3 regions of the Cupriavidus sp. SW-Y-13 genome follow, and region 2 is predicted to be linked to each of the others. Evidence: predicted binding sites of a transcription regulator. Region 2 holds the regulator's gene; each other region holds the start of a gene.
What was found. The regulator sigma-54, encoded in region 2, starts transcription at its own class of promoters, with help from an activator protein. The targets are predictions, from matches to a motif close to TGGCANGNAANCTGCTTT.
Positions count from the first base shown of each region.

Region 1: a site for sigma-54 is predicted at 3,570-3,587, ahead of GA566_RS33185 (pilin). Genes of this name have one in related genera too.
Region 3: a site for sigma-54 is predicted at 2,273-2,290, ahead of GA566_RS32825 (arsenate reductase (azurin) small subunit). Genes of this name have one in related genera too.

Region 1 is NZ_WHLX01000001.1:1,131,307-1,136,328, reverse strand. It holds gene cysE (serine O-acetyltransferase) at 1-723, opposite strand, end outside; gene GA566_RS05210 (RNA methyltransferase) at 1,022-1,933, opposite strand; gene GA566_RS05205 (inositol monophosphatase family protein) at 2,163-2,996, shown strand; gene GA566_RS33185 (pilin) at 3,017-3,514, opposite strand; gene mutS (DNA mismatch repair protein MutS) at 4,124-5,022, shown strand, end outside.
Region 2 is NZ_WHLX01000001.1:381,582-386,603, reverse strand. It holds gene lptC (LPS export ABC transporter periplasmic protein LptC) at 1-126, shown strand, start outside; gene lptA (lipopolysaccharide transport periplasmic protein LptA) at 194-853, shown strand; gene lptB (LPS export ABC transporter ATP-binding protein) at 885-1,685, shown strand; gene GA566_RS01805 (RNA polymerase factor sigma-54) at 1,819-3,300, shown strand; gene hpf (ribosome hibernation-promoting factor, HPF/YfiA family) at 3,351-3,704, shown strand; gene ptsN (PTS IIA-like nitrogen regulatory protein PtsN) at 4,185-4,640, shown strand; gene hprK (HPr(Ser) kinase/phosphatase) at 4,700-5,022, shown strand, end outside.
Region 3 is NZ_WHLX01000005.1:246,677-251,698, reverse strand. It holds partial or broken gene GA566_RS32830 (arsenate reductase (azurin) large subunit) at 1-1,568, opposite strand, end outside; gene GA566_RS32825 (arsenate reductase (azurin) small subunit) at 1,581-2,099, opposite strand; gene arsD (arsenite efflux transporter metallochaperone ArsD) at 2,530-2,895, shown strand; gene arsA (arsenical pump-driving ATPase) at 2,908-4,695, shown strand; gene GA566_RS32810 (DUF2703 domain-containing protein) at 4,700-5,022, shown strand, end outside.

The DNA of each region.
Region 1 (5,022 bases), 750 kb from region 2:
TTCGCTGGCATCGAAACGGTCGTTCGGGGTGTTCTCGAGATGTTCGCCAAGGCGATCGAGCGCGGCCAGCACGGCCTCGATGCGGTCATGCTGCTTGGCCGCATTGTCGATCAGGCTCTTGAGGGCCAGCGACACTGGATCGTCCGCATTCGGCGTGATGCCGTAGGCCGAGAACTCCTGCTTCGCGCCCTGCTGCGAGGCCGGCGCATCGGGCATGATGATGCGCGCCGGAATACCTACCGCAGTCGCACCGGGCGGCACCGGTTTCAGTACCACGGCATTCGAACCCACGCGGGCGCCATCGCCCACCTCGAACCCGCCCAGCACCTTGGCGCCGGCACTGACCACCACGCCCGTACCCAGCGTCGGATGCCGCTTCTGCCCCTTGTAGAGCGACGTGCCGCCCAACGTCACGCCCTGGTAGATCGTGCAGTCATCGCCAATCTCGGCAGTCTCGCCAATCACCACGCCCATGCCGTGGTCGATGAACACACGTCGCCCCAGCTTTACCGCCGGATGGATCTCGATGCCGGTCAGGAAGCGCGACCAGTGCGAAATCCAGCGCCCCAGCCAATGGAATCCGGACCGCCAGCAGGCATTGGCCACGCGGTGGAACATCACGGCATGCAGGCCCGGATAGCAGGTCAGCACCTCGAGACGGCTGCGCGCGGCGGGGTCCCGCCGCATGATGGCGTCGATTTCTTCCTTCAGGCGAGTGAACATCTTTGTCGTGTCGTGTTGCCGCGCCGATGCGCCATCCATGCAAGAGCACGACGGTCGCCGGCGCGGTCATAAGCGGTAAGCGGGTACTGCGCTCTGTGCGGCCGTGGGGGGACGGTCCGGTCGCATGCGAGCAGCGAGTGTAAGAGATTTGCGAGCCTGCCGCCGCCCCTGACGCTGTCAGGGCCTTTGGGGTCGCAGTGCCCTCAACATCGATCCGGCAGCCGGCAACAGCCGCACGACCCCAGATGGCGGGAGGCGCCTCGGGTATCGTCGTGCGGTGCGAATGCCGGGTAGAAATTCACGGATGGATGTCCTTGTCGATATCGTCGTCAACCTGCCCTGCAGCGTCCGCGCCGGCGGGCTTGCCGCCCGTCAGCAGCATCCGCTTGGCGATGCCGCGCAGGATGTTGACCTCCTCGCGCTCCAGGCCGGCGCGGGCAAACATCCGGCGCAGGCGCGGCATCAGCTTGCGCGGATTGGCAGGATCGAGAAACCCGATAGCCGCCAGCCCCGCCTGCAGATGCCCGAACATCGATTCGATCTGCTCGGTCGTGGCAGGCTCACCAGAATAGCCGATATTGGGCGTGGCGTCCGAGGCCGCCTCGCCGCGCGGCACTTGCCCATCGAGCAGCGCCAGGCGCATTTCGTAGGTGATCAACTGCACCGCCTGCGCGAGATTCAGCGAGCTATAGGCCGGATTGGCCGGGATATGGGTCACGGCGGAGCAGCGCAGCACCGCCTCGTTGGGCAGGCCATAACGCTCGTTGCCGAACACGAAGGCGATCATGGCTGCGTCGTCCGCACCGGCCAGCACCGTGTGTGCCTGCGCCGCCGCCGCACGCGGCAGCAGGCGGGGCGGGCCGAATTCACGCTGGCGCGCCGTCATCGCGACGGTAAAGGCCGTTCCGGCCAGCGCGGTCTCGATATCGGGGACGATACGGGCGCCCGCCAGCACATCGTCCGCGCCACTGGCCATGGCCACGGCATCGGCATGGGCCAACACATCAGGCTCGCGCGGCGACACCAGCACAAGGCCGCCCGGCGCTGCACCGAAGCCCATGGTCTTCATCGCACGCGCCACCGAACCCACGTTGCCCGGGTGGCTTGTCTCCACGAGCACCACACGGACCCGGGAAAAAATGTTCCCCGGATCACACGATGCCGGGGATGCCGGATCTGGTCCGGCCGGTTGATTCAACGCTTCAGTCATTTGGGATGGCCCGTCGTCACCGATTACCGCATCGAGGCGTGCGGCGGGCCGGGTTTCCTATACAATGCTGCCTTCAATTTGCGGCGCGTCGCCAGAACCGGCGGCGCCCCTCGTTCTTCTACAATCCGTTGTGTTGTTCGGCCAACGCCGGGCATTCGCGCATTCCTGACCACCATGCTGGCGGGGACGCCGCGCGATCCATGCCTTGCTGCGCCGTCTGGAGAGATTCATGCATCCGATGCTCAATATCGCCGTCAAGGCGGCCCGCAAGGCGGGTTCCATCATCAACCGTGCGTCGATGGACGTCGACCTGGTGCGCGTTTCGCGCAAACAGCACAACGATTTCGTGACCGAAGTCGACCGCGCAGCCGAAGCGGCGATCATCGAGATCATCAGCACCGCCTACCCCGAGCACGCCATTCTAGCGGAAGAGTCCGGCCAATCCTGGGCCGAAGGCGAAGAGCAGAGCGAATTCACCTGGGTCATCGACCCGCTCGACGGCACGACCAACTTCATCCACGGCTTTCCCCAATACGCGGTTTCGATCGGCCTGCTGCACAAGGGCGTACCCTCGCAGGCGGTGGTCTACGACCCCACGCGTGACGAACTGTTCACGGCCAGCAAGGGCGCCGGCGCGTTCCTGAATAACCGCCGCATCCGCGTGACGCGCCGCGACAAGCTGGCCGACTGCCTGATCGGCACGGGCTTCCCGTTCCGTGATCTCGACGGCATGGACGAGTACCTCGAAATCTTCTCGCTGATGACGCGTAGCTGCGCTGGCCTGCGCCGCCCGGGCGCCGCAGCGCTGGACCTGGCCTATGTGGCCTGCGGCCGCCTGGATGGCTTCTTCGAAACCGGCCTGAAACCGTGGGACATGGCAGCCGGCATGCTGCTGATCACCGAGGCCGGCGGCCTGGTGGGCAACTACGCTGGCGAATCGCGCCAGATGGAACAAGGCGAAGTGCTGGCCGGCAACCCGAAGGCATTTGCGCAGATGGTGCGCCTGCTGACGCCGTTCTCGCTGGACAACGCCAAGCCGAAGCTGAAGCCGATCCAGGACTGATCTTCGCCGGGGGGGCGCCGTCAGGCGCTCCTGTCGAGGGTACAGGCCGTGGGCAGGTAGTTCTGTTTGAAACCATCGCTGCCGCCTCGCACCGCGCAGTTCCACGTCCCATCGGTCAGCCGCCCCACCGTGATACGCGTGTTGCGGGCGGCCACATGCACATCGCCATCCAGCAACACCACGATGGCACCAGACCCATCCGCGTTGAACACGAAAGTATTAGGCGTGGCGGTCAGCGGCGACTGGATATAGCCCAGTGCGTCCCTGGCATCGGGGAATGCATGCACGCCGTGCTGCAGCCGCTCCTCCACCGGGATCTTGTAGGCCGATGCCTCCCAGAACGCTCGCGCCACCTGCGCCTTGACCGTGTAATCCTGGTAGGTCGGGATGGCAATGGCGGCCAGGATCCCGATGATTGCCACCACGATCATCAATTCGATCAGCGCAAAACCCCTTTCGAGCCTGCCGCGCTTTCTTTCGGATTGTTCCGGCCCCATTCCCGCTTTCTTGCTGCGCATACTTACTCGTCCCGTTGTCGGCGTTTTATTGGATTCGTGCCGGTGCCTGCGGTCCTATCCAAGCTTTGTGCCATGTCTGAACGACCCCGGAAGTGACAAATTCTGTCCGCCGGTCACGTCGCGCGTACCTTCGGGCTGACAAGTTCGATGTGCGCTGCCGGACCAGGTGACAAATCCCGGCATGCTGCACTTCGCCAAGAAGCGTCCCACCAAAAATTCGTCAGAGGCGAAACGTCTCATTCAAAAATGAGAATCCGCCGCATGGGCCGAGGGTTGACCAGGCAGTAAAATGCCGCTTTGCGCCACGGAAGGAATGGCTTGGCCGCGCGGATGCCCCGAGGCATCCGGACGTACCGCCAGCCATCCCCGATGTGGCAACCGATACACCGGCGGCCCTGCCAGACCGCCCGCGAGGAACGCATGTCCGCAGAAACCCTTTCCAACCTTCCCGCAACCGACAGCGCCACGGTCGGCGACAACCGCTCTGACGCCGTTGACGCAATAGCCACCCAAGGCGACTCGGCTGTCCCGGAACATTCCGAGAAGCCGGCCAAGACGGCCAAGGTGGATAAAGCGGCCAAGTCCGGGCAAGCCGAAAAACTCTCCCCGATGATGCAGCAGTACACCGGCATCAAGGCGGACCACCCGGACACGCTGCTTTTCTACCGGATGGGCGACTTCTACGAGCTGTTCCATGACGACGCCGAGAAGGCCGCTCGGCTGCTCGACATCACGCTGACCGCACGCGGCCAGTCCGGTGGCGTACCCATCCGCATGGCGGGCATCCCCTTCCACTCGGCGGATCAGTACCTCGCACGACTGGTCAAGCTGGGCGAATCCGTGGCGATCTGCGAGCAGATTGGCGACCCGGCCACCAGCAAGGGGCCGGTCGAGCGCAAGGTCGTGCGAATCGTGACGCCGGGCACGTTGACCGATGCCGCGCTGCTGTCGGACAAGGTCGACTCGTTCCTGATGGCCGTCCACCAGCAGACCACGCGACGCGGCGTCAGCAAGACCGGTCTTGCATGGCTGAACCTCGCCAGCGGCGAACTGCGGCTGATGGAATGCGATGGCGCGCAACTGTCGCGCGAACTGGAACGTGTCCGCCCCGCCGAACTGCTTTACGCCGATGGCATCGAACTGCCCGCCCTGGCCTGTGCGCGCACGCGGCTGCCCGAATGGCATTTCGACCAGGAAGCCGGCACGCGGCGCCTGCGCGAGCAGATCGGTGTCGCCAGCCTGGAGCCGTTCGGCTGCGCAGGACTTGGCGCGGCACTGGGTGCTGCGGGCGCGCTGCTCAACTACGCGGCAAGTACGCAGGGCCAGTCCTTGCGCCACGTGCAAGGCGTGACCGTCGAGCGCGAATCGGAGTTCGTGGGCATCGACACCGCCACGCGCCGCAATCTCGAACTGACCGAGACGCTACGCGGCGGCGAATCGCCCACGCTGTTCTCGCTGCTCGACACCTGCTCCACGACAATGGGCAGCCGCGCGTTGCGGCACTGGCT
Region 2 (5,022 bases):
GGACCTTCGGTCATGACGGCCAACGGGCTGATCTTCAACAACGTCACCCGCGAAGTACAATTGCTGGGCAACGTACGCGGCACGATCGTCATGAACCCGCCGCAGGGGCAGGCCAGGACCCAGTGACACCCGGCTGGCAGGCTCGTCCTGCCGCATCGCCTGGCCGCCTTCCCTATCTCATCATTTGCCAAACATGACTGCATCCCTGTCGACATCGTCCTGTCGCCGCCCGGCGCCCGCCCGATTGACGGCCCTAGCCGCCCTCGGACTCGCGCTCGCCATGAGCATGGTCCAGCCCGCTTTTGCCGAGCGCGCGGACCAGGCCAAGCCCCTCGTGCTCGAAGCGGACAATGCCAGCTACGATGACGTCAAGCAGATCTACACCCTCACCGGCAACGTGGTGCTGACCAAGGGCACGATGGTGCTGAAATCCGACGCTGCCGAACTGCGCACGGACCCCGAGGGCTACCAGTACGCCATTGCCACGTCCAAGCCGGGCCGCCAGGCGTACATCCGCCAGAAGCGCGACGGCGTGGACGAATACATCGACGGCTGGGGCGACCGCATCGAATACGATGGCAAGACCGAGGTCAACAAGCTGATCGGCCATGCCCGCGCGGCACGTGTCTCGGGCGTCGGCGCCAAGATCCTCGACGAAATCCGCGGCGCCGTGATCACCTATGACAGCCGCAACGAGTACTACACCGCCACCGGCGGCGACAACAACACCACCGCGGGCAACCCGTCGGGCCGCGTACGCGCCGTGCTGTCGCCGCGCGCCGATGCCAGCGCCCCCGCCGCGAGCGGCGCCCCGCTGGACCTGAAGCCGTCCACGGCCCCGGCCAAGCCCTGAAACACAGCCCCTTCTATCGCCTCCGTATCCGATGAACGACTCCGCCACCCTCGCCTCCCCTGCCGCCTCTTCCGCTGCGAGCGTCCGCACCGACAGCAGCACGCTGGTCGTCCGCCATCTGAAGAAACGCTACGGCACGCGCACGGTGGTCAAGGATGTGTCGCTCGACGTCAAGAGCGGTGAAGTGGTGGGCCTGCTGGGTCCGAACGGCGCGGGCAAGACCACATCGTTCTACATGATCGTGGGGCTGGTGGCACTCGACGAAGGCGACATCGTGCTGGACGACAAGCACATCAGCGGCCTTGCGATCCACGAGCGCGCGCGCATGGGCCTGTCCTATCTGCCGCAGGAAGCGTCGGTCTTCCGCAAGCTCAATGTCGAGGAAAACATCCGCGCCGTGCTGGAGCTGCAGGTGGAAAACGGCAAGTCGCTGACCAAGGCCGAGATCGACCGCCGGCTCGACTCCCTGCTGGACGACCTGCAGATCGCGCACCTGCGCAACAACCCGGCACTGTCGTTGTCGGGCGGTGAGCGCCGCCGGGTGGAAATTGCCCGCGCGCTCGCGTCGTCGCCGCGTTTCATCCTGCTGGACGAACCGTTTGCCGGTGTGGACCCTATCGCCGTGGGCGAAATCCAGCGGATCGTGAGTTTCCTGAAGGCCCGCAACATTGGCGTGCTGATTACCGACCACAATGTTCGCGAGACGCTGGGCATCTGCGACCACGCGTACATCATCAGCGAAGGTACGGTGCTGGCATCCGGCCTGCCAGAGGAAATCATCGCCAACGAATCTGTGCGCCGCGTCTATCTGGGCGAGAATTTCCGCATGTGATGCGTGCGGTGCGGCAATTTCTGCCCACGCTGCACACCGTTTTTCCAAAGCCGTTTCCGATCACGCAAGGTTGGGCGATAGGTTCTAGCAAATTCCGTTCCAACAACGGAAAGATGCGCATAGAATAGGTCGCATGAAACCTTCGCTTCAGCTCCGCCTCTCCCAGCATCTGGCCCTGACCCCGCAGCTGCAACAGTCGATCCGGCTGTTGCAGCTTTCCACGCTGGAACTGCAGCAGGAAGTGGAGCAGGCGCTGACGGAAAATCCGTTGCTCGAGCGCGAGAACGACTGGCTGGATAGTCCGCTGCGCGTGGCCGCGGACGGCTCGGTCAACCTCCAGACCGCACCGGCACCCGCACCGGCCGAACCCCAGGCCAACGGCACCGAACGTGCCGATGGCGCGGCGGGTGGCGAAGAGGAAAACTACAACGATACCGGCAGCGAGGACTACGGCAACGACTGGAGCCTCGACGACTTCGCGCGACGCCCGCAAGGCGACGAAGACGAGAAGACGCCGATGCAACTGCGCGACGCCGATCCGACGCTGCGCGAGTTCCTCATGGAGCAGCTCACGCCACTCAAGATCTCGGTGCGCGACAAGGGCCTGGCCATTTTCCTGATCGAGTCGCTCGACGACGACGGTTACCTGAGCGCCTCGCTCGAGGAAATTTGTTCGGAACTCCCGGAAGAACTCGAGTTCGAAGTGGATGAGGTGCAGGCGATACTTACGCTGCTGCAGAGCTTCGATCCACCCGGTGTCGGGGCACGCAACGCTGCGGAGTGCCTGAGTTTGCAGTTGAAGCGGTTGAAGCACCCGCAGCGCGAACTGGCGCTGACTATCGTCAATCATCATCTGGAACTGCTGGCCGTACGGGATTACACCCGGCTCAAGAAAGCCCTGCAGGTGGACGAAATAGCATTGAAGGCTGCGCACGAATTGATCCGCTCCCTCGCACCGTATCCAGGACACGCGTACAGCCGTCCGGAAGCGGACTTCGTGGTGCCGGATGTGTTTGTGCGCAAGAGCGGCAGCGGATGGATCGCGCAGCTCAATCCGGACGTGATGCCGCGCCTGCGCATCAACGATATGTACGCGCAGATTCTGCGCGGTGCGAAGGGCGAGGCAGGGGCTGCCGGACTGCAGCAAAAGCTGCAGGAAGCGCGGTGGCTCATCAAGAACATCCAGCAACGATTCGATACGATCCTGCGGGTGTCGCAGGCGATTGTGGAGCGTCAAAAGAACTTTTTCTCGCACGGGGAAATCGCGATGCGCCCCTTGGTTTTGCGTGAAATTGCCGATACACTGGGTTTACACGAGTCGACCATTTCCCGGGTCACAACGAACAAGTACATGGCCACGCCGATGGGTACTTTCGAGTTGAAGTACTTCTTCGGAAGCCACGTCTCCACGGAGACGGGTGGCGCGGCCTCATCCACGGCTATACGCGCGCTGATCAAGCAACTGATAGGAGCCGAAGACCCCAGGAATCCTCTTTCCGACAGCCGCATCGCCGAACTGCTGGGCGAACAGGGCTTTGTGGTCGCACGCCGCACGGTGGCGAAATATCGCGAAGCATTGAAAATCCCCGCAGTGAATCTCCGCAAGTCTTTGTAGCCGAGCCGTAACCGCCTGCCTGGTGCGGCTCTTTCAGAAGGAGAAGCGCTATGAACTTCAAGATCAGTGGACACCACCTCGACATCACGCCCCCGCTGCGTGAGTATGTGGAAACGAAACTGGAGCGAATTGTCAGACATTTCGATCAGGTCATTGGCGTAAGCGTGCTGCTATCAGTCGACAATCACAAGGAAAAGGACAAGCGTCAGTACGCGGAAATCAATCTGCACCTCAAAGGCAAGGACATCTTCGTCGAAGCCCATCATGAAGACCTGTACGCGGCGATCGACTGTCTGGTCGACAAGCTCGACCGCCAGGTGATCCGCTACAAGGATCGCGTGCAAGGGCATGACCGCGAGGCGGTCAAGTACCAGATGGCCGAAGCGCAGCTACAGCAACAATAACCAGCGCAACGAAACGACAGTTTCAGTTGTCCTGAGAGGACTGACAGTAAGAGAGCAAAGCCGCGCATCTGCGCGGCTTTTTTGATGGGGCGTCCGGTTGCCGCACAACTTTCCATTCCTCACGCGTTACCTCGACACCACTAAGCGACGAATTGATACACCGAAGGTGTTCGCATCTCTCGCATGTCGGTGTATGCTGCACCACAAATCACAGGCAGAACGGTCCCGTCATGCGGAACCGGCGGTGCGCCCTGAAGGCGCACGGGTCGGGCAGTATTTCGGGTGGGCAAACCGGTCGACGACCTCGCGGCGGAAGTCCGCAGGCGCGACGCTGCAGCGCACAAGTGCGTGGCAGCCCTGCTCTATAATGGCCGGACGCTCCAATGCGGGCGACTGGCACCTCAATATCCTGATTGCCCCCAACTCGGCGGGCCGGTCCATGCGCGCCGGCTTGTCACTCGGACTTCTCGTGCATCGCCCATGAATCGTTTGGCCAAACTGCTGCCACCTGGCAACATCCATCTCGACGTCACCGTCACCAGCAAGAAGCGGGTCTTCGAGCAAGCCGGGCTCCTGTTCGAGAACAACCATGGCGTGGCGCGGGCCACTGTTACCGACAACCTCTTTGCGCGCGAGTCCCTGGGTTCCACCGGGCTTGGCGCTGGAGTTGCCATTCCGCACGGCCGCATCAAGGGCCTGAAGCAGCCGCTGGCGGGCTTCATGCGCCTGGCGGAACCCATCCCGTTCGAATCGCCCGATGGCAAGCCGGTCTCGCTGTTGATCTTCCTGCTGGTGCCCGAGCAGGCCACGCAGCAGCATCTGGAAATTCTTTCCGAAATTGCCCAGTTGCTGTCGGACCGCGAAATGCGCGAAGGGCTGGCGACGCTGCCCACGCCGGAAGCCGTCCACCAGTTGCTATCGGACTGGCATCCCTAACGCCGGAATCGCCCGCCGCAGCCCACTGTCCTACCGCCCCCTCCTGAAAGTCATCCCGCATGGAACTCACCGGCGTCACCTCGCAGTCGATCTTCGACGACAACGCAGCAGACATCAAACTGTCGTGGGTCGCCGGCCTTGAAGGTGCGGACCGCGCCTTCGATGTCGAGTTCGCGCGTGAAGCCACCTCCGCGGCGGACCTCGTGGGCCACTTGAACCTGATCCACCCGAACCGGATCCAGGTGCTCGGCAAACCCGAAATCCTTTATTACCAGCGTCTCGACGACGAGCCGCGCAAGCGTCAGATGGGCGAGCTGATCCTGCTCGAGCCGCCCTTCCTGGTCATCGCCGACGGCATGGAGCCGCCGCCCGACCTCGAACT
Region 3 (5,022 bases), on a different contig from region 2:
GCCAGGGTGGTCGGGTAGAGGTTGATGTTGACAAGGAAGAGGCCGCCCTTGCTTTTCACGGCGTCGTAGATGGCATCCACCATCTGTTGCATCGACGCACCGCGTTGGCGGGACATGGCCTCCCGGACGATTCCCGACCGATGAAGAATGACGGCACGATGCTCTTGAGCGTTGAGCGTAGTCTGGAACGGATTCGCGCCCCATGCCGTGTACATCAAGCCCTTGCCGTGAATGATCTCCTGATCGACATAGATCTTGGTGTTGCCGGGGTATGGCGGCCTGGCGTAACCCTCCTGGTGCCCACCCATGCGTACGACGCCCGTGCCACGTCGGCCAACATTGTGCGTGGCCAGCACCAGGTCCACGAGTGCGGACTGAATCAGGTAGTTGTCATTGCCCCAGATAATGCCTTTCTCATAGGCATGCATCGTATGAGGGCGATGGCCAGAGGCCTTCGGCTTGTACGCCCACTCTGCCACGCGGCGCAGCTTGTCGGCAGGCACGCCAGTGATGCGACTGCATTCATCCAGCGGCAGCTTGTTGGCGCGCAGCGCGGCGTCGAACCCCTTGGTGTAGGTGGCAATAAACTCCTTGTCGTGCCAGCCCTGATCCACCACATAGGTAAGCAGCCCATTGAATAGCGCGATATCGGTACCGGGCTCGATATCCAGGTGCAAGACGTTTTCCTTGCCGGCGGCCTGCTCCGCTACCGCGATCGTTGTCGTGCGGCGCGGGTCGACGAATATCACCTTGGCGGCGGCCATGGTCTCGCCGGGGAAGCGCTGCTTGCGCTTGTCCATCGTCTGGCCCTGCAGGTTCGGCAGCCAGTGGGCGAGGAAATAGTTGGTCTGCGTCTCGTATGAGTTGCAGCCAATCGCCATGATCACATCGGCTAGTTCCGCGTCCTCGTAACTGTTGTTCAGCTCCCCAATTCCCATCTCGCGCGTGGCGTGGCATTCGGAGTTGTAGGCCGGGCGGTTATGGATGCGCACCAGCGGCGTTTTCAGCGCCGTGAACATCAGCTTGCCTGTGCCCCAGGTGTTCTCGAAGCCACCGCCAGCGCCACCGTGATCGAAGCAGTCAAACGCCAGTGCGGCGGGGCCGTCCCGATCGAGGATCTTCTTGGTCAGGCCGGCATAGAGTGCAAGGGCATCGTCCCAACTGGTGTCCACCCACTGGTCGGAAACATAGACGCGCGGGCTGCGCAGTCGCGCACGGCCCACGCCATCCGGCGTGAACATTACCTTGGCCAGTTGACCACCGCGCGTGGACGAGAGCCCCTTGTTCACCGAGCACTGCTTGTCAGGCACGATCATGATGTTCTGGCGCCGGCCATCGCGATCGACGATCGTGTTCTGCATGGCAGGTGTCATGATCACAGTCAGCGGTGGAAGCTGCTTGCGAAAATCCAGGCCGAGTGCGTTCTCGCCCGGCGCTCGGCCGCCTTCGCTATTTTCCGGCCACTTGTAGACGTGATACCCACATCCGACAATGCAGAAGTGGCATGTCAGGTTGGTCCGCTGCGCGCTCACGGGCGGCAATGTCACCCGATCCTTGTTCGTTGCCATGGCAGTGCCCCCTTACAGCAGGTTGGCTTGACGGCCGTAGATCAACCCGTCGACGCCAATGGCTTTCACGCTGCCATCTGCGGCGCTGTACTCGAGCTGGATTCTCGGAAGATTCTCGGTGGCCTGGCCGGATACCATCTGCCCGGACTTCTCGGGGTCAAAGATGCTGAAATGACAGGGGCATCGGAATGTGCGCGCCGTGGAGTCATAGGCGACCGGGCAACCCATGTGCGTACAGAGCGTGCTGTAGGCAACAATGTCACGGTCGGGGCCAACGCCACCTGGAACCGGCGCACCCGTCTTGATTACCGCGCATGGCGATGAGGCATCAGGGTACGTAAAGGTGACCGGTGTGTTGGGCCGAAGCTGGCCAGCCCGTGCGATCACCTTAGGCTTGAATGGCAAGGTCGTGCGACCTACGTCCGCTGGTGGCGCGGCAGCACCGGCCGGACTCACCACCGTACCCGAGATGCTTACGCCGGCCGCGGAACCGCCAGCAGCCTTCAGAAACTGCCTGCGCGAAATTGACATGTCGCCCTCCTTCCAAATGCGATCTCGGACCGAGCTGGGTGGCCTGAGGTACATCGTGGTCGCGGGGCTTTAGAGGGCGATTTGCCGGGCGGCCGCGCTCCCCGAGGGATCACGCGACTAGATCTTGATAATTCTGGAATTGTGTAACTAATTTCTAGGGCAATGACAGCCCCACTGCAAGTTGCATAGCAAAATAAAGCGGCGCCGATGGTCACGATGTTTGTACGCCATAGAGCACATCAAACAAACAGTGGGTAGTCTGATCTAGCGCAAGGAAAACAGCGCATGCAATCTCTTTATTTTGATAATATTGGAAACATGGAATTATGGGAACGCCGGAGCGATTCCTTCCCGTCTCCCTGAACACCGCACACCGTTCACCGATTGCTGTCAGCGAGCCCGAGGGCCGACTTTTTGAAAGGAAGTCATCATGAAAAAGCTGGAAGTGTTTGACCCTGCCATGTGTTGCTCGACGGGGGTCTGTGGCGTGGATATAGATCCGATCCTGGCGCAATTCGCGGCCGACCTCAAATGGGTCGAAGAACAAGGTGTCACTGTGACCCGGTACAACCTGGGGCAGGAGCCTCAAGCATTCGTGGCCAACCCCTCTGTGGTCAAGGAAATGGAGGGTGGCATGGATCGTCTGCCCATCATTGCAATCGATGGCCATATTGTATCCACCGGCATGTACCCCTCGCGCCAACACCTGGCGCAGAAGCTCAATCTTGCGCCGGCAACGGCCGAGAAGCCGCGGGTCAAGGCGGGTAGCTGCACACCCGGCTCCGGCTGCTGTTGAAGCGGGGACGCCATGACCTTGCCTTCTACACGTACCCGCTATCTGTTCTTCACCGGGAAAGGCGGGGTCGGTAAGACCTCGCTATCCTGTGCCACCGGGCTGGCCTTGGCCGAAGCCGGGCGTTCGGTGCTCATCGTTAGCACGGACCCTGCGTCTAACCTGGACGAGGTGCTGGGCGTAGGCCTGAGTCAACTGCCAACGGCGATCCCCGGGGCGCCTGGCCTGCACGCGCTGAACATCGACCCGGAAGCGGCGGCACACGCCTACCGGGAGCGGATGGTGGCCCCTTACCGAGGCATATTGCCGGCTGCTGCAATCCAAAGCATGGAGGAGCAGTTCTCCGGCGCGTGCACCGTCGAGATTGCTGCGTTCGACGAGTTCTCGAAACTCCTTGGCGACTCGTCCGGTACGGCCGACTTTGACCATGTCATCTTCGACACGGCTCCCACCGGACACACCCTGCGTCTGCTGACAATGCCCTCGGCATGGGACGAGTTCATTTCCTCATCCACTGGCGGCGCCTCCTGCCTCGGTCCGCTGGCCGGGCTGGAAAAACAGAAGGCGCTATACGCGGCAACCGTCGATCGTCTTTCCAATGCAGACGAGACCACGGTCATCCTGGTTGCCCGTGCCGATACCGCATCCTTGAGGGAAGCCAATCGCACGGGTGCCGAACTGGCGGATCTTGGGATACGTAACCAGGCCCTGGTCATCAATGGCCTGTTCACGGACGCCGGCTCCGGCGACCCAACGGCGACGGCCATGGCGCAGTTGGCGGACGAAGCATTGGCAAACATCCCGGCCGAATTGGCCGGGTTGCCGCAGGCGCGTATCCCCTTCCTGCCGCGTGGCACCGTCGGATTGGACGCGCTACGCGAAATGGCCCATCCCGAGACTGTGGCATTGCCGACCAGTCACGAGATGCCCGAAACCAGCTTGCCACCTGGCTTGAGCGGTCTGGTCGAGCGCATGGCGTCGGCCGGCCATGGCGTCATCATGACGATGGGCAAAGGCGGCGTGGGCAAGACCACTGTCGCTGCAGCAGTTGCCGTGGCACTTGCGAAGAAGGGCCATCGGGTCGTGCTTTCAACGACTGACCCGGCTGCGCATATTGCCGCCACCATTGAAGGCGAGCTTCCTGGCCTGACGATCGCCCGAATCGACCCAGCGGAGGAAGTGCGACGGTACACGGAGGAGGTGCTCTCCAAGGCTGGCCAGCAACTCGACGCCGCTGGGCGCGCGATGCTGGAAGAGGACCTGCGTTCGCCATGCACCGAGGAAATTGCCGTATTCCGAGCCTTTGCCCGCACCGTCGACGAAGGCAAGGACGGATTCGTGGTGTTGGACACGGCCCCCACAGGCCACACGATCCTGTTGCTCGATGCGGCGGAGGCCTACCACCGGGAAGTGATGCGCACGCAAGGGGATATGCCTGAGGCTGTGCGGCAGTTGTTGCCCAGGCTGCGCGACCCTGGCTATACGCGAGTGCTTATTGTTACCTTGCCGGAGGCCACGCCCGTTCACGAGGCGGAGCGTCTTGCCAAGGACCTGGCCCGAGCTGGTATCAAGCCTTACGCGTGGGTCATCAACCAATCGCTCCTGGCGAGTGGGACGACGCACCCCGTGCTGTGCCAGCGCGGCGCTTACGAGGTGCCTTTCATTCGCCGCGTCGTCGACGAGCTGGCGCAAAGCTGCGCCCTAATACCGTGGCTCTCCGAGTCCCCAGTCGGAGTCAAGGGCCTGGAGCATCTGGTCGCTCGCGAGCCAAACCGCGAGCCCGATCCATCTTCTGTGAGGTAACACCGTGAAGACACTTCCTATCGTTTGGCAGCGCCTCGTTTCCGGTGGGGAAACTTGCCCACGATGCGCTGGCACCGGAGATGAGGTTGAGCGGGCCTACCGGCAACTGCGCGAGCAGTTGATGCCGCTGGGCATCGAGCCAGTATTGGAGACTCGAGAGATTGATGACGCCACCTTCAAGGCCAATCCGTCTGAATCCAATCGGATCTGGATTGCGGGAAAACCGATGGAGGAATGGGTCAATGCCTCGGTAGGCAGCAGCCCCTGCTGTTCGGTTTGCGGCGACTCCGAATGTCGCACCGTCGACGTTGGTGGGACCGCCTACGA